One region of the Enterobacter sp. RHBSTW-00994 genome, then DNA from elsewhere that is predicted to be linked to it. Evidence: predicted binding sites of a transcription regulator. Region 1 holds the regulator's gene; each other region holds the start of a gene.
What was found. The regulator LexA, encoded in region 1, represses DNA repair genes until DNA is damaged. The targets are predictions, from matches to a motif close to TNCTGTATGTACATACAGNA.

Region 1 (8,215 bases):
GGATTGTTGCCGGTGTTTTTTCAACCGCGCGCAGCATATCGATATCACCCTGATCGATATAAGAACTGACGCGCGCACGCGCATTCGCTTTTGCCACAAACGCGACGGATAACGTGTCATTCGGAATACTGACAGCAATGCCACCCCCCGCTTTCCCGCTGGCGGTTTTTCCTTTCAGAGATTCCAACTGGCTGGCCAGATCGCCTGCCGCAGAAGAGACCTGCTTGTAGCCGGAGCTGGTGGGGTTGAAGAGATCGAAAAGGTTAATGTCATCCAGGGAGCTGCGGTAGCGATTGATATCGTCGCTGACGTCATCAATTTTATCCCGCAGGTTGTCTTTGTCGGAAATTTGCGCGCCAATAGACGGCAAAATAACGGTAATGCCATCGTCAGGCTTTGCTTTAGCCAGCAAAGCAGGGTTGATTAACACCCCGCTTCCGTAGCTGCCTGCGGCAACACCTGTGCCCCCCATTGCGTCACTACGCGCTTCTGTCCAGGTATTGGCGGCAGATGCCTGATGCGCCGCAAAAAAAGAGACAGCAATGCTAACCACCGAAAATTTAAATACTTTTTTCACAGTATGCTCGTCTTATAGTCTGTTATGAAATAGCCCTGTCTGTTATCACCCAAACAGGAACGAACTATTGCTGTGAATAAGTACAAAAAGACCCGCTATTTCCTTAAGTTAAATCACCCATCTGGCCTATTGTATTTTGTGACGGCCCTCAATATTTATAGAAGAGGATATTATTTTCGCCCAGCTTTTCCGTCATGCGGGCCAAAAAACTGCGGTGGATGGTCAACCCAGCGATCCTCACGCGTCGCGGCATAGACCGGATTCAGCGGGTAATAGATGCGGTTATGCTTTTTATTTGCCTCGCCAACAACCAGCAGCCGCACCTCTTCATCAGTGTTATTGATAAAGGTATGGCATACGCCGGTTCCGGCAGGAAACCCGACGCTATCACCTGGCTCCAGCTTCCACAGGTAGCCGTTAATCCAGGCTTCGGGATATCCTTCCAGCACGTAGATAAACTCCTCTTCATCACTTTCTGCATGTGGATACGAGGTGCGACGCCCTGGGGGTAATCGCTCATGGTGAATACCAATACGGCCAAGACCGAGTTTTCTGGCCAAGGGCGCGCCAATGGAGAAACGTTCGTCACTGTCGGGATACGTTGCATCGTCCGCACCTTCGATGTCTCGCCAGTGCCGGATACAGTCAGGTCTTTTCATTATTTATTTCCTGTATTGCGATGCGTCAGGTATAGCACAGCCCGGCGGATCTCGGTGTTTTTAGCAGAACATGGTAGAGTGAGGGTTTTCGATCCTACAACATCCGAGGTGCTAAATGGATAAGACCACAACGCAAGAGCTGTTAGCGCAAGCTGAAAAGCTGTGTGCCCAACGCAATGTGCGCCTGACTCCACAGCGCCTTGAAGTCTTAAGGCTGATGAGCCTCCAGCAAGGTGCGATCAGTGCATACGATTTGCTCGACCTGCTTCGGGAAACAGAACCACAGGCGAAGCCTCCAACGGTGTATCGCGCGCTGGATTTCCTGCTGGAACAAGGCTTTGTGCATAAGGTTGAATCAACAAACAGTTATGTTCTGTGCTACTTGTTTGATCAGCCCACCCATACCTCTGCGATGTTTATCTGCGACCGCTGTGGCGTGGTGAAGGAAGAGTGTGCGGAAGGTGTTGAAGACATCATGCATACGCTGGCAGCGAAAATGGGCTTTGCACTGCGTCACAATGTTATTGAAGCACACGGGTTGTGCTCAAACTGCGTAGAAGTGGAGTCCTGCCGGCATCAGGGTGAATGTCACCACGACCACTCGATTCTGGTAAAGAAAAAACCCCGCTGACGGCATAGAAAAGGGCGGCTCAAAGCCGCCGACAGGGAGTACATCCTTGTACTTACGGGTATAACCTGTTTACCAGCGGTAATCGTTACGTTTTTCCCAGTCACCCACTTCTTTCTCTGCCTGTTCTTTAGCGTAGCCGTAACGCTCCTGAATTTTACCGACAAGCTGATCGCGTTTACCTTCGATGACGGTCATATCATCATCAGTCAGCTTACCCCACTGCTCTTTCGCTTTACCTTTGAGCTGTTTCCAGTTGCCGCCGATTTCGTCTTTATTCATCATCACATCCTCATCGTTCGGTCATTCAATAGTGAAAAGGGTCGCCCGAAACCTTCATTTCATGCTGGACGTGATAATAATTTTAGTCGAGCCTGTGGCATCTAAGAATTTATTCAGAATCTTTTACCATCAGGAGATTTTAAGGCGTTATGAAAACCAGGTGTTATTCCGCCAGTGGCGATGCCAGATAACCGCCAGTGATAACCCTCGCAGGGAAAGAAAGACCGCCAGTGCCAGCCATAGCCCGTGGTTACCCAGATACGGTAACGTGAGCAACGTCAGTGCAAATCCAGCAGCGGCAACGGCCATACTGTTGCGCATTTCCGCTCCACGCGTCGCACCGATGAACATGCCATCCAGCAGATAACACCAGACCCCCACTATCGGTAGTACCACCTGCCAGATGATGTAGTGGCCTGCCAGTTCGCGCAGTGCCGGTAATGACGTTAATAGCCCCACAATATGTTCGCCCAGGAAGGCGTAGATCAACGCAAAGATCAGCGCCACCAGCCCCGCCTGACGGCAGGCCGCGCGCCAGACATCCTGCAACTGACCGCTTTCCCCCGCACCGTACGCGTGCCCGGAGTGGGCTTCAACGGCATAGGCAAAGCCGTCCAGTGCATAGGCGGTAAAGGTCAGCAGCGTCATCAGTACTGCATTAACCGCCACAATCTCTGGCCCAAGGCGCGCGCCGAAAACCGTGAGCGCACCAAAACAGAGTTGCAGGAGGAACGAGCGGAGCATAATGTCGCGATTCAGCGCCAGGAGTTTACGGATATTGCCGCGCCAGGCTGCTTTCAGCATCGCCAGAGAGATACCGCGCATTTTCAGCACCCGCCACACCATCCATAACCCAATGATGAACGTCCCGTACTCCGCAATGGCAGTCGCCAGTGCCGCCCCCTGCACGTTCATGTGCAGCCCCATCACCAGCCACAGGTCGAGCACAATGTTGAGGATATTTCCCACCACCAGCAGGATCACGGGGGCACGCGCGTACTGAACGCCCAGCAGCCAGCCAAGCAACACCAGGTTTGCCAGCGAGGCCGGAGCACTGAGCCAGCGGATCTCAAGAAAGCGACGAGCCTGTTCGAGAACGGCCTCGCTACCTCCTACAATATGCAATGCGAGATCGATTAGCGGAGCACGTAACAGGACGATCACAGCACCCGCTCCCAGCGCCAGAATCAATGGCTGAACCAGAGCACGCGCCAGACGAAGCGGATCTTTCGCACCAAACGCCTGAGCGGTAAGACCCGTGGTACTCATCCGCAAAAAAAGCAACAGCATGAAGAGGAAGCTGGTCGCTGTCGCGCCAATCGCCACACCGCCCAGATAGACCGGCGAATCCAGATGGCCAATTACTGCCGTGTCCACCAGTCCCAATAACGGAACGGTGATATTCGAAAAGATCATTGGCAACGCAAGACGCCACAGCGCCTTATCTGAAGCAGTCAGCAGTGACATGAGAAAATACCGGGGCAGGAAAATAAGTCAGGCTGCGGGGATACCGCAGCCTGTCAGGAAGAGATTACAGCCATTCACCGTTACGGATAACGCCAACGGCAAGGCCTTCAATAGAGAAACTTTGCTCGCGAAGGTCAACTTCGATAGGAGAAAACTCGCTATTTTCTGGCAGAAGCTGAACGGTATTACCCTGTTTTTTCAGTCGCTTAACGGTCACTTCATCATCGATACGCGCGACAACAACTTGCCCGTTACGCACATCCTGCGTTTTATGTACCGCCAGCAAGTCACCATCAAGAATACCGATATCTTTCATTGACATGCCACTTACGCGAAGCAGGAAATCAGCGCTTGGTTTAAACATGCCTGGATCAACCTGGTAATGGCCTTCGATATGCTGCTGTGCCAACAGAGGCTCGCCCGCAGCCACTCGGCCTACAAGCGGAATACCGGTTTCTTCTTCCACCAAAAGGCGAATACCACGTGAAGCACCGGAAACAATCTCCAGGACGCCCTTACGTGCCAGCGCTTTGAGGTGCTCTTCGGCAGCATTTGGAGAACGGAAACCCAGACGCTGAGCGATCTCCGCACGCGTGGGTGGCATACCCGTCTGGCCGATATGATCCCGGATGAGATCAAACACCTCTTGCTGCCTGGTCGTTAACGCTTTCATTCCGCCCCCTGGGTGTATATACAGTTATGCTGTGAGTATATACAGTCAAAGGTGATTTTGGAATCAAAAACTGCACAAAAAACCAGGGAGTTACTTATTCCTGAAGGCTTATCGGAAATGTGACCAAAGAAGCGTGCCCCAGGTAATCATGGCGGTAATAATCGCCAGTAATACCGCTGCGGAACCCATATCTTTCGCACGCCCAGAAAGCTCGTGAAAATCAGAGCCAATACGGTCCACCACAGCTTCAATAGCACTATTAAGAATTTCCACTATCATCACCAAAAGCACCGAGCCAATAAGAAGAACGCGGGTGATAGCATCAACATCAAGGAAACAGGCGATAATCACCGCGACAATAGCGGCGATACCTTCCTGACGGAAAGCAGCCTCATTGATCCAGGCGGCGCGGAAACCTTTCCATGAATAGCCAGCTGCTTTGATAATTCGGGTTAACCCAGTGGTATTATTGGCCATTAAAAGAACCTTTTATGAGAAATAGCGTCAGTAACTATAGCCGCAGTCCATTTGACTGCCGCCTGAAGTATGACGGGTAACAACAGAAATTTTGCGCGCTTTCTGTTATCCTTGCGCAGCAATTGCATTATTAACCAGAGGCTTTACATCGTTTATGTCCGGCTGGCCACGAATTTACTACAAATTACTTAATTTACCATTAAGCGTCCTGGTAAAAAGCAAGTCTATCCCAGCAGAACCCGCGCTGGAATTAGGGCTCGATACCTCTCGCCCTATTATGTATGTTTTGCCTTACAACTCGAAGGCTGACTTGCTGACGCTCCGCGCCCAATGTCTGGCGCATGACTTACCCGATCCGCTTGAACCGCTGGAAATTGATGGCACATTGTTGCCACGCTATGTCTTCATCCACGGCGGACCGCGTGTGTTTACCTATTACACGCCAAAAGAAGAGTCCATCAAGCTGTTCCATGATTACCTCGACCTGCACCGCAGCAACCCCGATCTGGATGTTCAGATGGTTCCGGTGTCGGTGATGTTTGGTCGTCGTCCTGGGCGCGAAAAGGGTGAAGAAAACCCACCGCTGCGTATGCTTAACGGCATCCAGAAATTCTTTGCGGTGTCATGGCTAGGCCGTGATAGCTTCGTGCGTTTTTCCCCTTCCGTCTCCCTGCGCCGAATGGCGGACGAACACGGTACGGATAAAATCATTGCGCAAAAACTGGCGCGTGTTGCGCGTATGCACTTTGCCCGTCAACGTCTGGCTGCTGTAGGCCCACGCCTTCCGGCGCGTCAGGACCTTTTCAACAAGTTGCTGGCTTCCAAAGCCATAGCACGCGCTGTTGAAGACGAAGCCCGTAGCAAGAAGATTTCACACGAGAAAGCACAACAGAATGCCATCGCCCTGATGGAAGAGATCGCTGCGAACTTCTCCTATGAGATGATTCGTCTGTCCGATCGTATCCTGAGCTTCACGTGGAACCGTCTCTATCAGGGGATCAACGTGCATAACGCAGAGCGTGTGCGTCAGTTGGCTCACGACGGTCATGAAATTGTCTATGTGCCCTGCCACCGCAGCCACATGGACTACCTTCTGCTCTCCTACGTGCTTTATCACCAGGGGCTGGTTCCACCGCACATTGCTGCCGGTATCAACCTGAACTTCTGGCCAGCGGGCCCGATTTTCCGCCGCCTGGGTGCGTTCTTTATTCGCCGTACCTTCAAGGGCAACAAACTCTATTCCACCGTGTTCCGTGAGTATCTGGGCGAGCTGTTCAGCCGCGGCTATTCCGTTGAATATTTCGTTGAGGGTGGCCGTTCCCGTACCGGGCGTCTACTCGATCCGAAGACGGGCACGCTGTCGATGACGATTCAGGCGATGCTGCGTGGGGGAACGCGTCCTATCACACTGGTTCCGATTTACATTGGCTATGAACACGTCATGGAAGTGGGAACCTACGCGAAAGAACTGCGCGGAGCGACCAAAGAGAAAGAGAGCCTGCCGCAGATGCTGCGCGGCCTGAGCAAGCTTCGCAACCTCGGCCAGGGCTATGTGAACTTTGGCGAACCAATGCCACTGATGACCTACCTGAATCAGCATGTACCAGAGTGGCGTGAGTCTATCGATCCAATCGAAGCCATCCGTCCCGCCTGGCTCACCCCAACGGTAAATAACATTGCGGCCGATCTGATGGTGCGTATTAACAATGCCGGTGCGGCTAACGCCATGAACCTGTGTTGTACTGCACTTCTCGCCTCGCGCCAGCGCTCGCTGACCCGTGAGCAACTGACCGAGCAGGTCGATTGTTATCTGGACATCATGCGTAATGTTCCGTATTCACCTGACTCAACCGTTCCTGCAGCAACGGCCAGCGCCCTGCTTGATCACGCGTTGCAGATGAACAAGTTCGAAGTCGAGAAAGATACGATCGGTGACATCATCATTCTGCCGCGCGAGCAGGCGGTGCTGATGACGTACTATCGTAATAACATTGCGCACATGCTGATGCTGCCATCGCTGATGGCGGCCATTATTACTCAGCACCGTCGCATTTCTCGTCAGGAAGTGCTGCGTCACGTTGAAGCGCTCTACCCAATGCTGAAAGCCGAGCTGTTCCTGCGCTGGAGCAAAGAAGAGCTGGCGGCAGAGCTGGACAAACTCACCGTTGAATTGCATCGTCAGGGGCTGATCACCGTGAATAACGATGAGCTCAACATCAACCCATCACGTTCCCGTACTCTGCAGCTGCTGGCCGCTGGCGCACGTGAGACGTTGCAACGCTATGCCATCACCTTCTGGTTGCTGAGTGCGAACCCGTCGATTAACCGTGGAACGCTGGAAAAAGCGAGTCGCACACTGGCACAACGTCTGTCCGTCCTGCACGGCATTAACGCACCAGAGTTCTTCGACAAAGCGGTCTTTAGTTCGCTGGTGCTGACGCTGCGTGACGAGGGCTTTATCAGTGATACGGGTGATGCCGAGCCTGAAGAGACACTGAAGGTTTACCAGATGCTGGCAGAGTTGATTACCTCTGATGTACGCCTGACGATTGAGAGTGCGGCACAAGACGAGTGATACCCTCTCCGGTGGAAAGGATGAAAGGATGGCAGCCAGATGGCTGCCATTTTTTTACGAGAAGTAGCTCATCGCCAGCCCTAAAAACAGCACCAGACCAACGTAGTTATTATTCAGGAAGGCCTTAAAACACGCGTCACGCTCACGTTTCGCTATCAGCTTTTGCTGATACGCAAACAGCAGCCCCGCCACCAGCACTGACCAGTAGAACGCCCAGTTGAGCCCGTTCAGACGGCCAATCTCTACCATCAACGCCAGCACCGCGACCTGCAAGATACCGATGATCAGTTTGTCCTGACGACCAAACAGGATCGCGGTCGATTTGATGCCAATTTTGAGATCATCGTCACGATCGACCATCGCATACTGCGTGTCGTAAGCCACAGCCCACAAAATATTCGCCAGGAACATCAACCAGCAGCTCAACGGTACGGATTCACTTACCGCCGCAAAGGCCATCGGTATCGACCAGCCAAATGCCGCGCCCAATACCACTTGCGGTAAATGGGTATAACGCTTCATGAACGGGTAAACCCAGGCAAGCGCAAGAGCAGCCACTGAAAGCAAGATCGTCATGGTGTTAAGCGTTAATACCAGCAGGAAAGAGAGCAATACCAGCACAATAAACAGCGTGCGTGCTTCTTTTTCCGTGACCTGCCCGCTGGGCAGCGGCCGATTAGCGGTACGTTTTACATGTCCGTCAAATTTACGGTCAGCATAGTCATTGACCACGCAACCTGCTGCACGCATCAGCCAGACTCCGGCCACAAACACGGCCAAAATCCACAACGGCGGCAAACCCGGTGTCGCGACCCACAGCGCCCACAAGGTTGGCCACAGCAGCAATAGCGCACCAATCGGTTTGTCAGTACGCATT
Region 2 (8,215 bases), 1.3 Mb from region 1:
TGACAGAAACCAACCGGAAAGTGTCAGTAAACCGATGCTGGCAAGCAGGGTTACAATTGCCAGAATAATACCAAGTGTCAGCATCCATTTGTGGCGCTTATACAGTGCAAGATATGGGAGTAAGGCGCGCATCAGATATCCTCCTGACGGTTAGCCAGCAGGGTGGCAAAGGGTCCCTGTGCGGCAGAGAGTGTGGCGTAATCGCCTTGCTCTACAATATGGCCATTCTCCATCACCCAAATCTGATCCCAGTCGGTAATGCCTTCCAGTTGATGGGTAACCATTAGCGTGGTTTGCTGAAGAGAAGCGGCATTGAGGGCCTGCATGACGCGCTGTTCGCTGTGCGCATCAAGGCTTGCTGCGGGTTCATCCAGAAGCAGCAACTGGCAAGGGTTAAGCAGAGCACGCGCAACGGCAATACGCTGAGCCTGGCCGACGGATAAACCGGCCGCCTGATCGCCAACGACGGTATCAACACCTTGCGGGAGTAACGGTAGAAACTCGCTGACCCAGGCGCGGTCGAGAACCGATTGCAGTTCATCTTCGCGTGCATCCGGACGGGCAAGCAGCACGTTTTCACGCAATGTCGGGGCAGGCAACTGCGGGTTTTGCCCCACCCAGCTTAGCTGCTTATGCCAGGCTTCCGGGTCAAGATCGCGCAACTCTGTCTTATTGATACGAAGGGATCCTGTGTAGGCCATAAAGCCAGATAACGCGTTCAGAAGCGAGCTTTTACCCGAACCACTGATACCTACCAATACCACGCGCTGACCTGCAGAGAGAGTAAAATTCAGCGGACCCGCCAGCACGTTGCCTTCAGGCGACAGAATAGAGAAATCGGTCGCTTCAACGCTCACGGGCTCTTTGGCGTTTAGCGTTACTTCACCGCGTTCAGGATGAGCCAATGGTGTCTCAAGGAAGATTTTCAGACTATCTGCCGCGCCCACAGCCTGCGCTTTGGCATGATAGAACGTCCCGAGATCGCGAAGTGGCTGGAAAAACTCTGGAGCCAGAATCAGTGCCAGGAAACCGGCTGAAAGGGTAACGGCCGTACCGTAGTGCCCGAAATCCAGTGCGCCGAGATAGGAGAAACCAAAGTAAACAGCGACGAGTGCAATGGACAACGAGGTGAAGAACTCGAGGACACCAGAGGAGAGGAAGGCCAGACGCAAGACTTCCATGGTGCGCTGGCGAAAATCCTGCGATGCGAGGCGAATGTTTTCTGTCTCGGCTTCACCGCGACCAAAAATACGCAATGTTTCCATGCCGCGCAGTCGATCCAGAAAATGACCGCTTAATCGTCCCAGGGCCAGGAAATTACGACGGTTGGCATCCGCCGCTCCCATCCCTACCATCGCCATGAACAGTGGGATCAGTGGGGCGGTGCACAGTAAAATAAGTGCGGCCACCCAGTTAGACGGGAAAATAATGGCAACAATCAGAAGCGGGACGCAGACGGCCAGCGCCATCTGCGGGAGATAGCGTGCATAGTAATCATGCATATCGTCGATCTGTTCGAGGATCAACGTAGCCCAGCTTCCGGCGGGTTTTCCCTGAATCCAGGCAGGCCCGGCGTCATGAAGCCTGTCCAGCACCTGACGGCGTATCTCATAGCGAATATGTTGTCCGGCGTGAAAACCGACACGTTCGCGTAGCCAGACGACCCAGGCGCGCAGGACAAAAATCAGCACCAGCACGATAAAGGGAAGCAGGAGCGCTTCGCGCGGGATGTTCTCCATGATCATATGATTGAGAATGCGGGCCAGCAGCCATGCCTGGGCAACAATCAACAGACCGCTGATAAGTCCCAAAAGACGGGAAATATTCAGCCAGCGGCGGGAAAGAACGCTTTGCTGTTTCAGCCAGCGAGTTAACTCTTGTTGACGGGTTTTTTCCATTGCGTGCTTTGCAGGTGAGTTATAAGAAATTGGGCATCGCAATGTTACACGTCAGAAAAAATAAAGGCGACCTGTGGCCGCCTTTATTTACGTTTGTTACTGACTTGTAAAGATTATTTACCTTGCTCAGCCAGCCCATCAAGATAACGCTCGGCATCTAATGCTGCCATGCAGCCAGTGCCCGCAGAGGTGATTGCCTGACGGTAAATGTGGTCCATAACATCACCCGCAGCAAAGACACCTGGGATGCTGGTCTGCGTGGCATTGCCATGAATACCTGACTGCACTTTGATGTAGCCGTTTTCCAGCGCCAGTTGACCTTCAAAGATGGCGGTGTTCGGACTGTGTCCGATTGCAACGAAGAGGCCTGCAACATCCAGTGAGTCCACGTTATCGGTATTCTGGGTATCACGAAGACGCAGCCCGGAAACGCCCATCTGATCGCCTGTTACTTCTTCCAGCGTGCGGTTTGTGTGCAGAACGATATTGCCACTCGCCACTTTGTCCATCAGACGTTTGATCAGAATTTTTTCCGCGCGGAACGTCTCACGGCGGTGGATCAGGTGTACTTCGGAGGCAATATTTGCCAGATACAGCGCTTCTTCAACGGCCGTGTTGCCACCGCCGATGACGGCAACTTTCTGGTTGCGATAGAAGAATCCGTCACAGGTTGCGCAGGCGGAGACGCCACGGCCTTTGAACGCCTCTTCTGACGGCAGGCCCAGGTAGCGCGCAGATGCGCCCGTCGCGATGATCAGTGCATCGCAGGTGTACTCACCGCTGTCGCCTGTCAAACGGAATGGACGGTTTTGCAGATCGACCTTATTGATATGGTCGAACAGAATTTCAGTATCGAATTTGGTCGCGTGTTCGTGCATACGCTCCATCAGCAGCGGCCCGGTCAGGTCATTCGGATCGCCTGGCCAGTTTTCTACTTCGGTGGTGGTGGTCAACTGACCGCCTTTTTCCATGCCGGTAATTAACACCGGTTGCAGGTTAGCGCGTGCAGCATAGACCGCTGCGGTGTATCCCGCAGGTCCAGAACCAAGGATTAGCAGCTTACTGTGTTTAGCCGTGCCCATGAGATCCCCATTGTTGTTGGCAGACATTTGGCTGGATTGTAGGGAATTTGTTGCCGTAAAAAAAGAGCACAGCGATTTTGATATCGATATGTGCAATAGACATTGACGATGGATCGAGCGCTATAACATAACGCTTTCTACTGAAAACCGGTTGTTTATAAGGCAATAAAATGAGGTTTATTCCCCGGCGGTAATGAATATCCGGCATGTTGTACTAAAAATCGATGTTTTGCTTTGACAATCCCCTGCGCTTTTGCGAAAACATTGAAGGAAGAAAAAAAGCCGCGTTAACAGTGTGCCGCATAGGCATGCACGTAAATGCCATTTTTACCGGGTCAACGAAATCTACGCATGGTGTGGACAGATGCCATACGTGATGTTGGTGGCTGCCTTTTCGGCAACGGTCTTCTTACCGTAGAACCCGCACTCGCATCGCGTATATTACATAACCAGGCGATGTGATGAGCAACGGGTACAGGCTCTGAACAGTGATGTGCACAGGGTCCAGGCAGGAGTAGGGAAGGAATACAGAGAGACAATAATAATGGTAGATAGCAAGAAGCGCCCTGGCAAAGATCTCGACCGTATCGATCGTAACATTCTTAATGAATTGCAAAAGGATGGGCGTATTTCCAACGTCGAGCTTTCAAAACGTGTGGGACTTTCCCCGACGCCGTGCCTTGAGCGTGTGCGCCGACTGGAAAGACAGGGTTTTATTCAGGGCTATACGGCTCTGTTAAACCCGCATTATCTGGATGCCTCACTTCTGGTATTTGTTGAGATTACTCTGAATCGTGGTGCACCGGATGTGTTTGAGCAATTTAACACCGCCGTGCAAAAACTTGAAGAAATTCAAGAGTGTCATCTGGTTTCAGGCGATTTCGACTATCTGTTGAAAACCCGTGTGCCGGATATGTCCGCCTATCGTAAGCTGCTGGGTGAAACCCTGCTGCGTCTGCCTGGCGTGAATGACACCCGCACCTATGTGGTGATGGAAGAAGTAAAACAGAGCAATCGTCTGGTAATTAAGACGCGCTAACACGGAACAGGTGCAAAATCAGCATAGTTTGATTACACTCCTGTTAATCCATACAGCAACAGTGCCGGGGTTACCCGGCGCTGTTGTCCGTTTTAGCAAACAGGCAGGACATGCCTGATACCTGGAGAGCCTTTCTTGAGCCAGGAATATACTGAAGACAAAGAAGTCACATTATCGAAGCTAAGCAGTGGACGCCGCCTTCTTGAGGCGTTGCTGATAGTTATTGCCCTTTTTGCCGTCTGGCTGATGGCAGCCTTACTCAGTTTCAATCCTTCGGATCCCAGTTGGTCACAAACTGCCTGGCATGAGCCTATCCATAATTTAGGTGGCATTCCAGGTGCGTGGCTTGCCGACACTCTGTTTTTCATCTTCGGTGTCATGGCCTATACCATTCCCGTCATTATCATTGGCGGATGTTGGTTTGCCTGGCGTCACCGTCAAAACGATGAATACATCGATTACTTTGCTGTTTCGCTACGCCTGATTGGCGCATTGGCAATCATTCTGACCTCTTGCGGGTTGGCGGCAATCAATGCGGATGACATCTGGTATTTCGCTTCGGGCGGGGTTATCGGCAGTTTGCTGAGTACCGCGCTTCAACCGATGCTGCACAGCAGTGGCGGAACAATAACGCTGTTGTGTATTTGGGCTGCGGGACTGACGTTGTTTACAGGCTGGTCATGGGTCAGTATCGCCGAGAAACTCGGCAGCCTCATCCTTAATATTCTGACTTTTGCCAGCAACCGTACGCGTCGTGATGATACGTGGGTCGATGAAGACGAGTATGAAGATGATGAGGACGATTCACCTGTAACACCTCGTGGTGAGTCCCGTCGGGCCCGGATTCTGCGCGGTGCGCTGGCACGGCGTAAGCGCGTTGCTGAAAAATTTGCCAATCCGCTTGGTCGCAAAACCGATGCGGCGCTCTTCTCTGGCAAGCGTATGGATGATGACGAGCAGATTGCGTATAGCACTGGGGGCGTGGCTGTCGATCCCGATGATGTGCTCTTCTCAGGTAATCGCGCCACACCGGACGACTATGACGAGTATGATCCGCTGCTAAATGGCCATTCGGTTACGGAACCGGTTGCTGTTGCGGCTGCCGCGATGACAGCAACACAAGCCTATGCAGCGCCTGTTGATGCCGTTATGCCTTCTGCGCCTGCCCCTACACCTACACCTGTGCCGGCCATGGAGCAGCCTGTGGTTGAGTGGCACTCTGCGCCAGCCGTTCACTCACCTGAACCTGTCATTGCCTCTGAACCGCATAGCTACGCGCCTGCTCAGCAGCAAGAACACTGGCAGCAACCTTATCAACCTGAACCGGTCTATGAATCCCAGCCTTTTGCGGAATACGAACCTCCGGTTTCTCCTGCTTACCAGGAATACACACCAGAGCCAGTTGAGCCTGAACAACCTGTTGTGGAACCTCTTGCTGATGCTGAAGAGGTGAAGCCCGCGCGTCCACCGATGTACTATTTTGAAGAAGTGGAAGAGAAGCGAGCCCGGGAGCGCGAACAGCTTGCTGCCTGGTATCAGCCTGTGCCGGAACCGGTTCAGGAACCGACTATTCGTCATTCTGCGCCGCCTTCTGTTTCAGCGCCGGTTGTAGATCCAACGGCATTCGTCTCCCCTGTAGCGGAGAGTGTCAAACATTCAGTTGCGCCCGCAGTTTCCGCCGCCGCTGTAGCTGCACCTGTCTTTAGCCTTGCAACAGGCGGCGCGCCACGTCCACAGGTGAAGGAAGGAATTGGCCCACAATTGCCGCGACCCAATCGGGTTCGCGTGCCAACACGCCGAGAGCTCGCTTCATTTGGTATCAAACTGCCTTCTCAGCGTATGGCGGAGGAAAAAGCGCGCGAATCTGAGTACGACGACGCGGATGAAGTGCAGCAGGATGAGCTCGCTCGCCAGTTTGCCGCCACACAGCAGCATCGTTATGGTGAAGACTATCAACACGATACGCAGATTGGCCATGCGCATGACGACGAAGATGATGCGGCGGAAGCTGAGCTGGCACGACAGTTCGCTGCCACTCAGCAGCAACGTTACTCTGGTGAACAGCCAACGGGGGCGAATCCGTTCTCGCTATCGGATTTTGAATTCTCTCCGATGAAAGATTTGGTGGATGATGGCCCGAGTGAACCGTTATTCACGCCGGGCGTGATGCCAGAAGCTGAACCGGTTCGTCAGCCTCCAGCTCCAGCACCGCAGGCACAGCTGCAACAGAGGGCTCCGCAGGCTTATGTGCAACCGCAGCAACCGCAATTCCAGCAACCTACGGCGCAGCCGCAGGAGAGCCTGATCCATCCGTTGTTGATGCGTAACGGCGATAGCCGTCCAATGCAAAAACCGAGCACGCCGTTGCCGTCACTGGATCTGTTAACGCCACCGCCGTCTGAAGTCGAGCCGGTCGACACCTTTGCTCTTGAGCAGATGGCCCGCCTGGTGGAAGCTCGTCTGGCTGATTTCCGTATCAAAGCGGATGTGGTGAATTACTCTCCTGGCCCGGTGATCACCCGCTTCGAGTTGAACCTGGCGCCTGGCGTAAAAGCGGCGCGTATTTCTAACCTGTCCCGTGACCTGGCGCGTTCACTCTCGACCGTTGCCGTACGTGTAGTGGAAGTCATTCCAGGTAAGCCGTATGTCGGACTTGAGTTGCCGAACAAGAAGCGTCAAACCGTCTATCTGCGTGAAGTGCTGGATAACGCGAAGTTCCGCGAAAATCCGTCGCCGCTGACGGTTGTATTAGGGAAAGACATTGCGGGTGACCCGGTCGTGGCCGATTTGGCTAAGATGCCGCACCTGCTGGTGGCTGGTACTACCGGTTCGGGTAAATCGGTTGGTGTGAACGCCATGATCCTCAGCATGCTCTATAAAGCACAACCGGAAGATGTACGCTTCATCATGATCGACCCGAAAATGCTGGAGCTGTCGGTTTATGAGGGCATTCCGCATCTGCTGACTGAAGTTGTGACTGACATGAAGGACGCTGCCAATGCTCTGCGCTGGAGCGTTAATGAGATGGAGCGTCGCTACAAACTGATGTCGGCGCTGGGGGTGCGTAACCTTGCCGGTTATAACGAGAAAATTGCAGAGGCGGCGCGTATGGGCCGTCCAATTCCGGACCCATACTGGAAGCCCGGAGACAGCATGGATGCGCAGCATCCTGTGCTGGAAAAACTGCCGTATATCGTTGTGCTGGTAGATGAATTTGCCGACCTGATGATGACTGTTGGCAAGAAAGTGGAAGAGTTGATTGCGCGCCTTGCGCAGAAAGCGCGTGCGGCCGGTATTCACCTTGTTCTGGCAACACAGCGTCCTTCTGTAGATGTCATTACCGGTCTTATCAAGGCGAACATTCCCACGCGTATTGCGTTTACCGTGTCGAGCAAGATCGACTCACGCACTATCCTCGACCAGGGCGGCGCAGAGTCGTTGCTGGGGATGGGGGATATGCTTTATTCCGGGCCGAACTCGACGTCTCCTGTCCGTGTTCACGGTGCATTTGTACGCGATCAGGAAGTACATGCGGTTGTTCAGGACTGGAAAGCACGTGGTCGCCCACAGTACGTGGATGGTATTACCTCCGAGAGTGAAAACGAAGGTGGTGGCGGTGGTTTTGACGGTGCAGAAGAGCTGGATCCGTTATTCGACCAGGCTGTTAACTTTGTTACTGAGAAACGTAAAGCCTCCATCTCCGGTGTACAGCGTCAGTTCCGTATCGGTTATAACCGCGCGGCGCGTATCATCGAACAGATGGAAGCCCAGGGTATCGTGAGTGAGCAGGGGCATAACGGTAACCGTGAGGTGTTGGCTCCGCCGCCGTTTGATTGACCTTTCAGCGAATGCAAAGATGGGTAAATCAGCAAAAATTAAGCATTTTCTTCTGTCGCCTGCCTGCTGGCAGGTTCAGAATAGATGACAGAAACCCCATACCGGGATGATGTTTTTAAGGAATAACAATGAAAAAATTCGCCATCACCTGTGCATTATTGACCAGTTTTGTTGCCAGTAGCGTTTGGGCTGATGCCGCCAGCGACCTTAAAAGCCGACTGGATAAAGTGAGCAGCTTCCATGCCAGCTTTACGCAGAAGGTCACTGACGGCAGCGGTAATGCAGTGCAGGAAGGTCAGGGTGATTTATGGGTTAAGCGCCCGAATCTTTTCAACTGGCATATGACACAACCGGATGAA
Region 3 (8,215 bases), 2.1 Mb from region 1:
AAGCATCCACTTTGCTTAAGAAAATCACCGGGACAACTTATGACGCCAGCCGGGCCGCTCGTCACGCCGAAACGCCTGATTCGTCTGATCCCGAACGTGTAGCCAGAGCTGCGGAAGCGACAGCGTTTGTTAGCGGAAATGGGAAAAATCCATTTGCCGGTCTTTCACGAGAAAGTCTTGCCCTCATTACCTATGATGACAGTGGACTCTACACCACGAATGAAAGAAGAGCGGCATGGGAAGAGTCATATGATCAGGAGTATTCATGGCGAAAAGAGGTGGTCGCTCAAGCGATGGCGGAATATGACAGCAGCGGGAAATTGACTGATTTTTTCAGTTCAGTGCTAAAACACTATGAAACACTCCCGGCGATTGAACAAGCACAGTATCCGGACAACTACGCCGCGAAACTGCAGAAATGGATTGATCTCGATTACAACTATTTTAGTAATACCGTAGAAGGTAAAGGAACGCCGGAAGATATTCTTTCACTCCAGGAAAGTCTGAACGTACTGAAACACTGAAAAATACGTCAGGGTATGCAGAAACAAGCTGGCTCAATCATCACCCTGAATCCCGCCGATACAAAAAAGGCTCCCTGTTGCCAGAGAGCCCTTTCAACGTTTAGCGGCGATTATTCGCTTTTTGCTTCACCGTTTTTGATTTCGCCCATCACTTTCAGCTTTTTGGAGATGTCACGACGTTCTTTGGACAGCTCAGCATTTTTGATGATGTAGTCGTCAACGCGATCTTCGTAATCGCTCTTCATGCTGGCGATGATGCCCTGGATGGCTTCAACACTCATACCTGGCTTGATGTAATCGCTCAGGTTATCGAGCAGCAGAACACGTTTCTGGTTGTCACGGATCTTCTTCTCAACGTCCTGGATTTCACGCTGCAGTTTATTTTTGCGGCGGAACAGGCGGACGAATTCCAGAACATCCTGGAACGAAGGCTTGGTAGTTTCCATTTTTACACCCCTGATAATGTGAGATTCGGATTCGTTAAAGCAACCGTTGTAATATTAACCTTACTGACAGCGGTCGCGAATGACAATGGGTATATCGTTTGACGCTATCATAACCCCAATTGGTGCTGAATCGAAGCAGCAGGCGTCACATATGGCGATAGCTGCTTTTTATTTGCGCAACGCCCGGCAAATCAGATGCGATAACAACTCCAGTTGACGAGCCAGTTCCATACTCAGCCAGACATACCCATGAATCGGTGTTTCTGCAACATTGTCGTTCTGCCGCTCGCTAATTAACTGTTTTAACTCAGCAACAATCTCATTCAGACGCTCACTGTTGGCCAGAATCGGCTGGGGATTCCCTTCATACAAGGCATGGGCAATAGTGAGCAAAGTTTGCTGCGTCATTTGCTGTGTCTCTTTCAGCGTATGAGCATTGAGCATCAGCAGATGACTGGCTCGCGAAGCCCAGTGCGCATTGATTTGCAGTTCCAGCATACAGACGAGATTACGGCTGACGGTCTGAATCGCTTCAAAAATTGATTTCTGGATATGCGTCTCTTTGCTGGCAGGGGTAATCAGGCCACGCATCTTGACCACATCATTAAGGATCTTTTGCAGGTGCTTTTCCAGACGTGGCCTCTCAACCAGATTGGGCGAGAAACCTGCCTGGTAAACACGGTTGAACGACGTGACGTAGTTTGCCATCTGGATACGCCAGTGCAGGAAGGCACGCTGCGGCCAAATGCCCGTGAAAAGCATCGCCAGCAAAGAACCGAGAACCACATCACCGCTTCGCCATAATGCTGTCGTCATGTCACCTGCAGGTGCGCCGACGACGACGGACAAGGTGATGCCAATCAGTAGCGCCTGATAGGGTTTTTTACCCAGCGCAAGCCAACCGCACAGGAACATGGCTCCCGCACACCACATCAACATGACGGGAAACGAAATCAGTTCCAGCTTAAGCGCAATCAAACCTAATGCCGAGCCAAATACCGTTCCACCAATACGCTCGAATGCCCGAGGTACAACGTTTCCCCAAAAAGAGATTGGCCCCATGATCACCACCAGCGTAATCAGTGGCCAGGTTCCCTCCGGGACATGCAGCATCCGTACCAGTACAAAGGTCAGAATAAACGCCAGCGCAATGCGACAGCCATGCACAACGCGGTAATGTTGATACAACTTAATTTCAAAAGGCGTTAATGATTTGTCGGGACGCACACCCGCTCTCCAGCTATACGGCAAATCACAATTGTACTGTGTTTTCAGCCGGGCGGATCACACCCGGCTGAAAAACCCTGATTTTACCAGGAAATTAACCCGCTTTATGTTCTACCGCAACATACATCTCAATATCCCAGTAGCCATCAGCGTTACCGTCATTAAGGTAGCGTTCAAAACAGGGTTTTGCGGCGAGTTGATAGTGATGATCTTGCAGCAGAGAATTAAAGAAATTGTACCAGGGTGTGGCGAAATCGAAATTCTCGACGCGAGCGGTAGCAACGGCATAATCGCCAGCGGCGACTTCTGTCATCATCACACCTTCGCTGTTTTCAGGAATAACAAAATCGTCCGGAACCGTCACGGCGGTGTCACATCGTAGCTTTTCCGCTGGCACGACATCAGGGTTGTCGTAGTAAACCGCTACCCATTCCAGCGGCTGAATGTGATGTCCGTCGACCCACATAACCAGTTGTTCGAAACCTTGCTTTACCGTCTGTTCCCACGGCCCAACCAGATGGAAGCCCGCAATTTTACGCTTCTGTTGCTGTCTGACGCTGTAGTCCATACACCCTCCACTTATCACTGTATATATATACAGTTTAAATCAGTTTTTTTACGACCGGCAAATGAGGAGTGTTTATTATGTGAGCAGACTCGCAACCTTGCCAGTCTGCTCGGCAGTAGGAAGGCGGATAGTCAGATTTTGTGGTGCAGATAGTCGCTCAGTCGCGAGAACATACCGCCCTTATCCACCCCTTCCAGCGTGACCAACGGCCAGTGCGCCACAACCTTATCGCGGTCATACAACTGAATTTCCCCGACTCTCTGATGGGCGGCAATTGGGGCTTCAAGCTCTTTTCTATCCAGCACGTATTTGGCCTTTATGTTTGGCACTTCTGCTTTCGGTAATGCGAGCCAGAAATCCTGATCTGTCCCCAGCGTAACCTGCTCTTTATCGCCATACCAGATGCGCTCGGTTCCCACTTGCTTGCCGCTATGCAGGATCTGTACGGTATCGAAATTCTGCTGGCCCCAGTGCAATAATTTACGAGCCTGATCTTCACGTCCTTTCGGGCTATCCGCCCCCATCACCACGGCAATCAGACGACGCTGGCCATCAACCGCTGAAGCAATCAGATTAAAGCCCGCGCCTGAGGTGTGGCCCGTTTTAAGACCATCGACATTCATCGTTTTGTCCCACAACAGACCATTGCGGTTCTGCTGGGTTATCCCATTCCAGGTCAGGCTCTTTTCACTGTACATGTGGTAAAACTCAGGCTCTCCGTGAATGATTGCCCGTGAAAGCACTGCCAGGTCATAGGCAGAACTGTGCTGCCCCGGCGCATCAAGGCCGTGTACCGTTTCAAAGTGCGTATCTCGCAGATTCAGCTTCTGAACATAATCATTCATCATGTTGACGAACTGCGGCTGCCCTCCGGCTACATGATCGGCTAACGCCACACACGCATCGTTACCGGAATCCACAATCAGACCACGGCTCAGATCGCGCACCGACACACGATCGCCGGGTTTCAGGAACATCAGGGAAGAACCGTCAAATACCGGGTTACCTTTTGCCCAGGCGTCACGGCCAACGGTAACAATATCGTCCGGGGTAATACGATGGCTATCAATAGCGCGATCGACAACATATCCCGTCATTAGCTTGGTAAGGCTCGCCGGATTGCGTTGTTGATGCTCGTTGCCCGCAGTCAGGATTTGACCTGTGGTGTAATCCATCAGCACCCACGCCCCCGCCTGAATAGCAGGCGGCTGCGGTGAAAAATCCAGGGGTTCGACAGCCAGTGCAGATGAGATACTCGAAGCGAGTAAAGAAACAGCAATAAACAGACGGCGTTTCAACGGTATATCCTCAGGTCATTTAAAATCGTTGACCTTTTTACGGGACTTCTGATGTCGTTACCTGCCTTAATTGCAAAAAAATGTGACAAAGAGCGTGTTTTTATCTGAAGACGCCTCGCAAATTTCATGCCTGAGGGCGCTTTTTATTCGGTCTGCCCGGTGCGATCGTTTACCATAGAGGCGTCACTTTTTAACAGGATGGTATTACTGGTGTCTGACTCCGCCGCGCGCCCAACATTTTTATTCCACGATTATGAAACCTTTGGCACTCACCCGGCACTGGACCGCCCTGCACAGTTTGCTGCCATCCGTACCGACGCTGATTTCAACATCATTGGCGAGCCTGAAGTCTTTTACTGCAAACCCGCAGATGACTACCTGCCACAACCAGGTGCAGTTATGGTTACCGGCATTACGCCGCAAGAAGCGCGCGAAAAAGGCGTCAGCGAAGCCGAGTTTGCGCGCCGCATTCATGGCCTGTTTACCGTGCCAAATACCTGCATAGTGGGCTACAACAACATCCGCTTTGACGATGAAGTGACGCGCAATATTTTTTATCGCAACTTCTACGATCCTTACGCCTGGAGCTGGCAAAACCGTAATTCTCGCTGGGATCTGCTGGACATCATGCGAGCCTGCTACGCCTTGCGACCTGAAGGAATCAACTGGCCGGAAAACGACGACGGATTGCCCAGCTTCAGGCTTGAGCATCTGACGCGCGCCAATGGGATCGAACACGGTAATGCGCACGATGCCATGGCCGACGTTTATGCCACCATCGCGATGGCGAAACGGGTGAAAACAGCCCAGCCGCGCCTGTTTGAGTATCTGTTAAGCCACCGCAGCAAACAGAAACTCACCACGCTGATTGACGTTCCGCAGATGAAACCGCTGGTACATATTTCAGGTATGTTCGGTGCGTGGCGGGGTAACACCAGTTGGGTGGCCCCACTCGCCTGGCATCCTGACAATCGTAATGCCGTCATCATGGTCGATTTAGCGGGTGATATTTCCCCTCTGCTGGAACTCAACAGCGATCAACTCCGCGAGCGGCTTTACACCCCGAAAAGCGAACTGGGAGATGCAGTCGCAGTGCCACTGAAACTGGTGCACATCAACAAATGCCCGGTTCTGGCACAAGCCAATACCCTGCGCCCGGAAGATGCGGACAGACTGGGGATTAACCGTCAACACTGTCTCGATAACCTGAAAGTGCTGCGTGATAACCCGCAAGTGCGAGAAAAAGCGGTGGCTATTTTTGCTGAGGCAGAACCCTTTGTTCCCTCTGAAAACGTGGATGCACAACTTTATAACGGCTTCTTTAGCGACGCTGACCGCGCAGCCATGGCAATTGTTTTGCAAACAGAGCCACGTAATTTACCGGCGCTGGATATCAGCTTTGCCGATAGTCGTATTGAAAAGTTGATGTTCAATTACCGGGCGCGTAATTATCCCGGTACGCTCGATGAAGCAGAACAAGAACGGTGGTTGCAGCATCGCCGGAACGTCTTTACTCCGGATTTTTTGCACCGTTATGCCGAAGAACTGGAAATGCTCTACACACAGTATGAAGGGAATGCGGAAAAGCAGACGCTGCTGAAAGCCCTGTATCAGTATGCTCAGGAAATTGTGTAAACCATTTAGGCATAAAAAAACCGGAGACGTTGTCTCCGGTTTTTTTTACTGCGCTTGTTACTGCGCGATATCTTCGTACTGAGGAACCGGGTTACGGAAGCTCTTCGTGACACAAGCCAGATACACCAGGCCAATAGCGCCCCAGATAAGACCCAGAATCATGGAGCTTTCTTCCAGGTTAATCCACAACGCACCAACCGTCAGAGCCCCACATACCGGCAACACCAGGTAGTTGAAGTGGTCTTTCAGCGTTTTGTTGCGCTTCTCACGGATCCAGAACTGGGAGATCACAGAGAGGTTAACAAAGGTAAAGGCCACCAGCGCACCAAAGTTAATCAGTGCCGTTGCGGTTACCAGGTCAAACTTAATAGCCAGCAGCGCAATAACACCCACCAGCAACACGTTCCACGCCGGAGTACGCCATTTCGGATGAACGTAACCAAAGAAGCGAGTTGGGAACACGCCATCACGTCCCATCACGTACATCAGACGAGAGACGCCCGCATGTGCCGCCATACCGGATGCCAGAACGGTTACGCTGGAGAAGATCAGCACGCCCCACTGGAAGGTTTTACCCGCAACATACAGCATGATTTCAGGCTGTGATGCATCCGGATCTTTAAAGCGAGAGATATCCGGGAAGTACAGTTGCAGGAAGTAAGATGCGCCGATAAACACCAGACCACCGATAAGCGCCGTCAGGAAGATAGCTTTCGGGATCACGCGTTCAGCATCTTTGGTTTCTTCGGACAGCGAAGAGATACCGTCGAAGCCCAGGAACGAGAAGCACAGAATAGTCGCACCGGTAATCATCGGCACAACGTGTGCGCCTTCAGACCAGAATGGACGCGTACTGGTCAGCGTACCTGCACCTTCACCGTGAGCCACACCATAAATAATCAGGCCAACGATAACCGCTACAATCCCCATCTGCAGAATCACGATCAGGGTATTGAAGTTCGCCACAGTCTTGATGCTGCGCAGGTTAGAGATGGTCATAAAGGCCACCAGTGCGACAACAAAGATCCACGACGGAACAGAAGGCACAAGCGCTTCAAAGTAAATTTTTGCCAGCAGAATGTTGATCATCGGCATGAACAGGTAGTCCAGCAGAGATGACCAGCCCACCATAAAGCCGACAGCCGGGCTAATGGATTTCTGAGCATAAGTGTACGCAGAGCCTGCAGACGGGAAACGGCGAACCAGTTTACCGTAGCTCAACGCCGTAAAGAGAATGGCGACCAGCGCAAAGGCATAAGCCGTCGCAACGTGACCGTCAGTGAGGCCTGAGACGATACCAAACGTATCGAACAGCGTCATCGGCTGCATATAGGCAAGGCCCATCATAACAACCGGAATCAACGTAAGCGTTTTACGTAATTCCACGCGAGAGGTTTTTGGAGTAGCGTTATGCGACATGGTTATTCCCCTTTACGGTGAACACCGCCACGTAAGCAAAAAATTGCCCCATTTTCTGGATTCCTCAGCGACAACAACTGTCGGATTTTAGTAAATATCTATCCGGTACGAAGCCCGGCCTCTTGGTTTTTAGTTTCGTTTCGTACATGCAAAAAAAAATAACCGACGCCTTTTATATCGTCGATTATTCATTTGTTTGCAGCGGCGGCATTTTGCCCTATTCCGGATACAAAAGGCAATAGATTGATAAGGCCATCCACATTTTCTTTTTTCTAACTGACTGATTTATCAACACCTGCCTGAGCATACACAGCAGCAATAGCACTATTTGCTAAAATCTCATCCCGCCACCATGCACTGGCAAGCCCGGCCGTTTGTTCATTCCAGCCAACCCATACTGACTCATTATTACTTTGCGCCATCACCTGTTTTTCAACCAATGCACCAGACTCAATAAACCGCTGAGCTAAATAGCGCGGCAGATAACCGCACCCCAGCCCGCTTATTTGCAGTTCCAGTTTAGTTTTAAAATCGAATACCGTAATGGCTTCCTGGTCGTCCAGCAGTTGTGAAGAAACCGCATATTCCTGACGCGAGCTGTCGCCCACGACAATGGCACGAAAGCCTTTCAGGATCCGACGGTTAATCGGCTCCGGCTCATGGGCCAACGGGTGGTGTGGTGCGACGACAAAGACCTGTTCGAGCACACCCAGACGAGCAAAGCCAAAATCACTCAACTGGGGAGGTTCGTGCAGCGCACCGACGATAATATCCGCTCTCCCCTGGGTTAATGCATCCCACGAGCCACCCAGGACGCCATTAATGAAGATCAAACGCGTCACACTATGACGTTGATAAAAAGCTTCGATAAGTGGGGTCAGGAGGGAAAAGGGAAACGTATCATCAACGCCAATCACCAGTTGATTTTCCCATCCCTGGTGAAGTTTAACCGCCTGCTTTTCCAGCTCACGAACCGTATGAAGCACTTCACGCCCTTTCTCCAGCAGCATCTGGCCAGTACGGGTAAAACGCGCACGGTGACCTGAGCGGTCCAGAATCTGGATATTTAAATCGCTTTCAAGTTTATGGACGGTATAA

Region 2: HV346_RS07425 (DNA translocase FtsK 4TM domain-containing protein) is a predicted target of LexA. The motif match lies at 4,058-4,077, and genes of this name have one in related genera.
Region 3: sbmC (DNA gyrase inhibitor SbmC) is a predicted target of LexA. The motif match lies at 2,781-2,800, and genes of this name have one in related genera.

What each region holds. Positions count from the first base shown of each region.
Region 1 is NZ_CP056199.1:274,641-282,855, reverse strand. Features, by position in the region: gene HV346_RS01315 (conjugal transfer protein TraF) at 1-577, opposite strand, end outside; gene HV346_RS01310 (cupin domain-containing protein) at 748-1,236, opposite strand; gene zur (zinc uptake transcriptional repressor Zur) at 1,352-1,867, shown strand; gene HV346_RS01300 (CsbD family protein) at 1,937-2,146, opposite strand; gene dinF (MATE family efflux transporter DinF) at 2,294-3,613, opposite strand; gene lexA (transcriptional repressor LexA) at 3,678-4,286, opposite strand; gene HV346_RS01285 (diacylglycerol kinase) at 4,395-4,763, opposite strand; gene plsB (glycerol-3-phosphate 1-O-acyltransferase PlsB) at 4,918-7,338, shown strand; gene ubiA (4-hydroxybenzoate octaprenyltransferase) at 7,393-8,215, opposite strand, start outside.
Region 2 is NZ_CP056199.1:1,575,591-1,583,805, forward strand. Features, by position in the region: gene cydC (cysteine/glutathione ABC transporter ATP-binding protein/permease CydC) at 1-132, opposite strand, end outside; gene cydD (cysteine/glutathione ABC transporter permease/ATP-binding protein CydD) at 132-1,898, opposite strand; gene trxB (thioredoxin-disulfide reductase) at 2,012-2,980, opposite strand; gene lrp (leucine-responsive transcriptional regulator Lrp) at 3,525-4,019, shown strand; gene HV346_RS07425 (DNA translocase FtsK 4TM domain-containing protein) at 4,155-7,856, shown strand; gene lolA (outer membrane lipoprotein chaperone LolA) at 7,985-8,215, shown strand, end outside.
Region 3 is NZ_CP056199.1:3,017,860-3,026,074, forward strand. Features, by position in the region: gene HV346_RS14590 (hypothetical protein) at 1-524, shown strand, start outside; gene HV346_RS14595 (DUF496 family protein) at 635-970, opposite strand; gene HV346_RS14600 (FUSC family protein) at 1,139-2,197, opposite strand; gene sbmC (DNA gyrase inhibitor SbmC) at 2,292-2,765, opposite strand; gene dacD (serine-type D-Ala-D-Ala carboxypeptidase DacD) at 2,897-4,069, opposite strand; gene sbcB (exodeoxyribonuclease I) at 4,274-5,698, shown strand; gene HV346_RS14620 (APC family permease) at 5,756-7,117, opposite strand; partial or broken gene HV346_RS14630 (LysR family transcriptional regulator) at 7,335-8,215, opposite strand, start outside.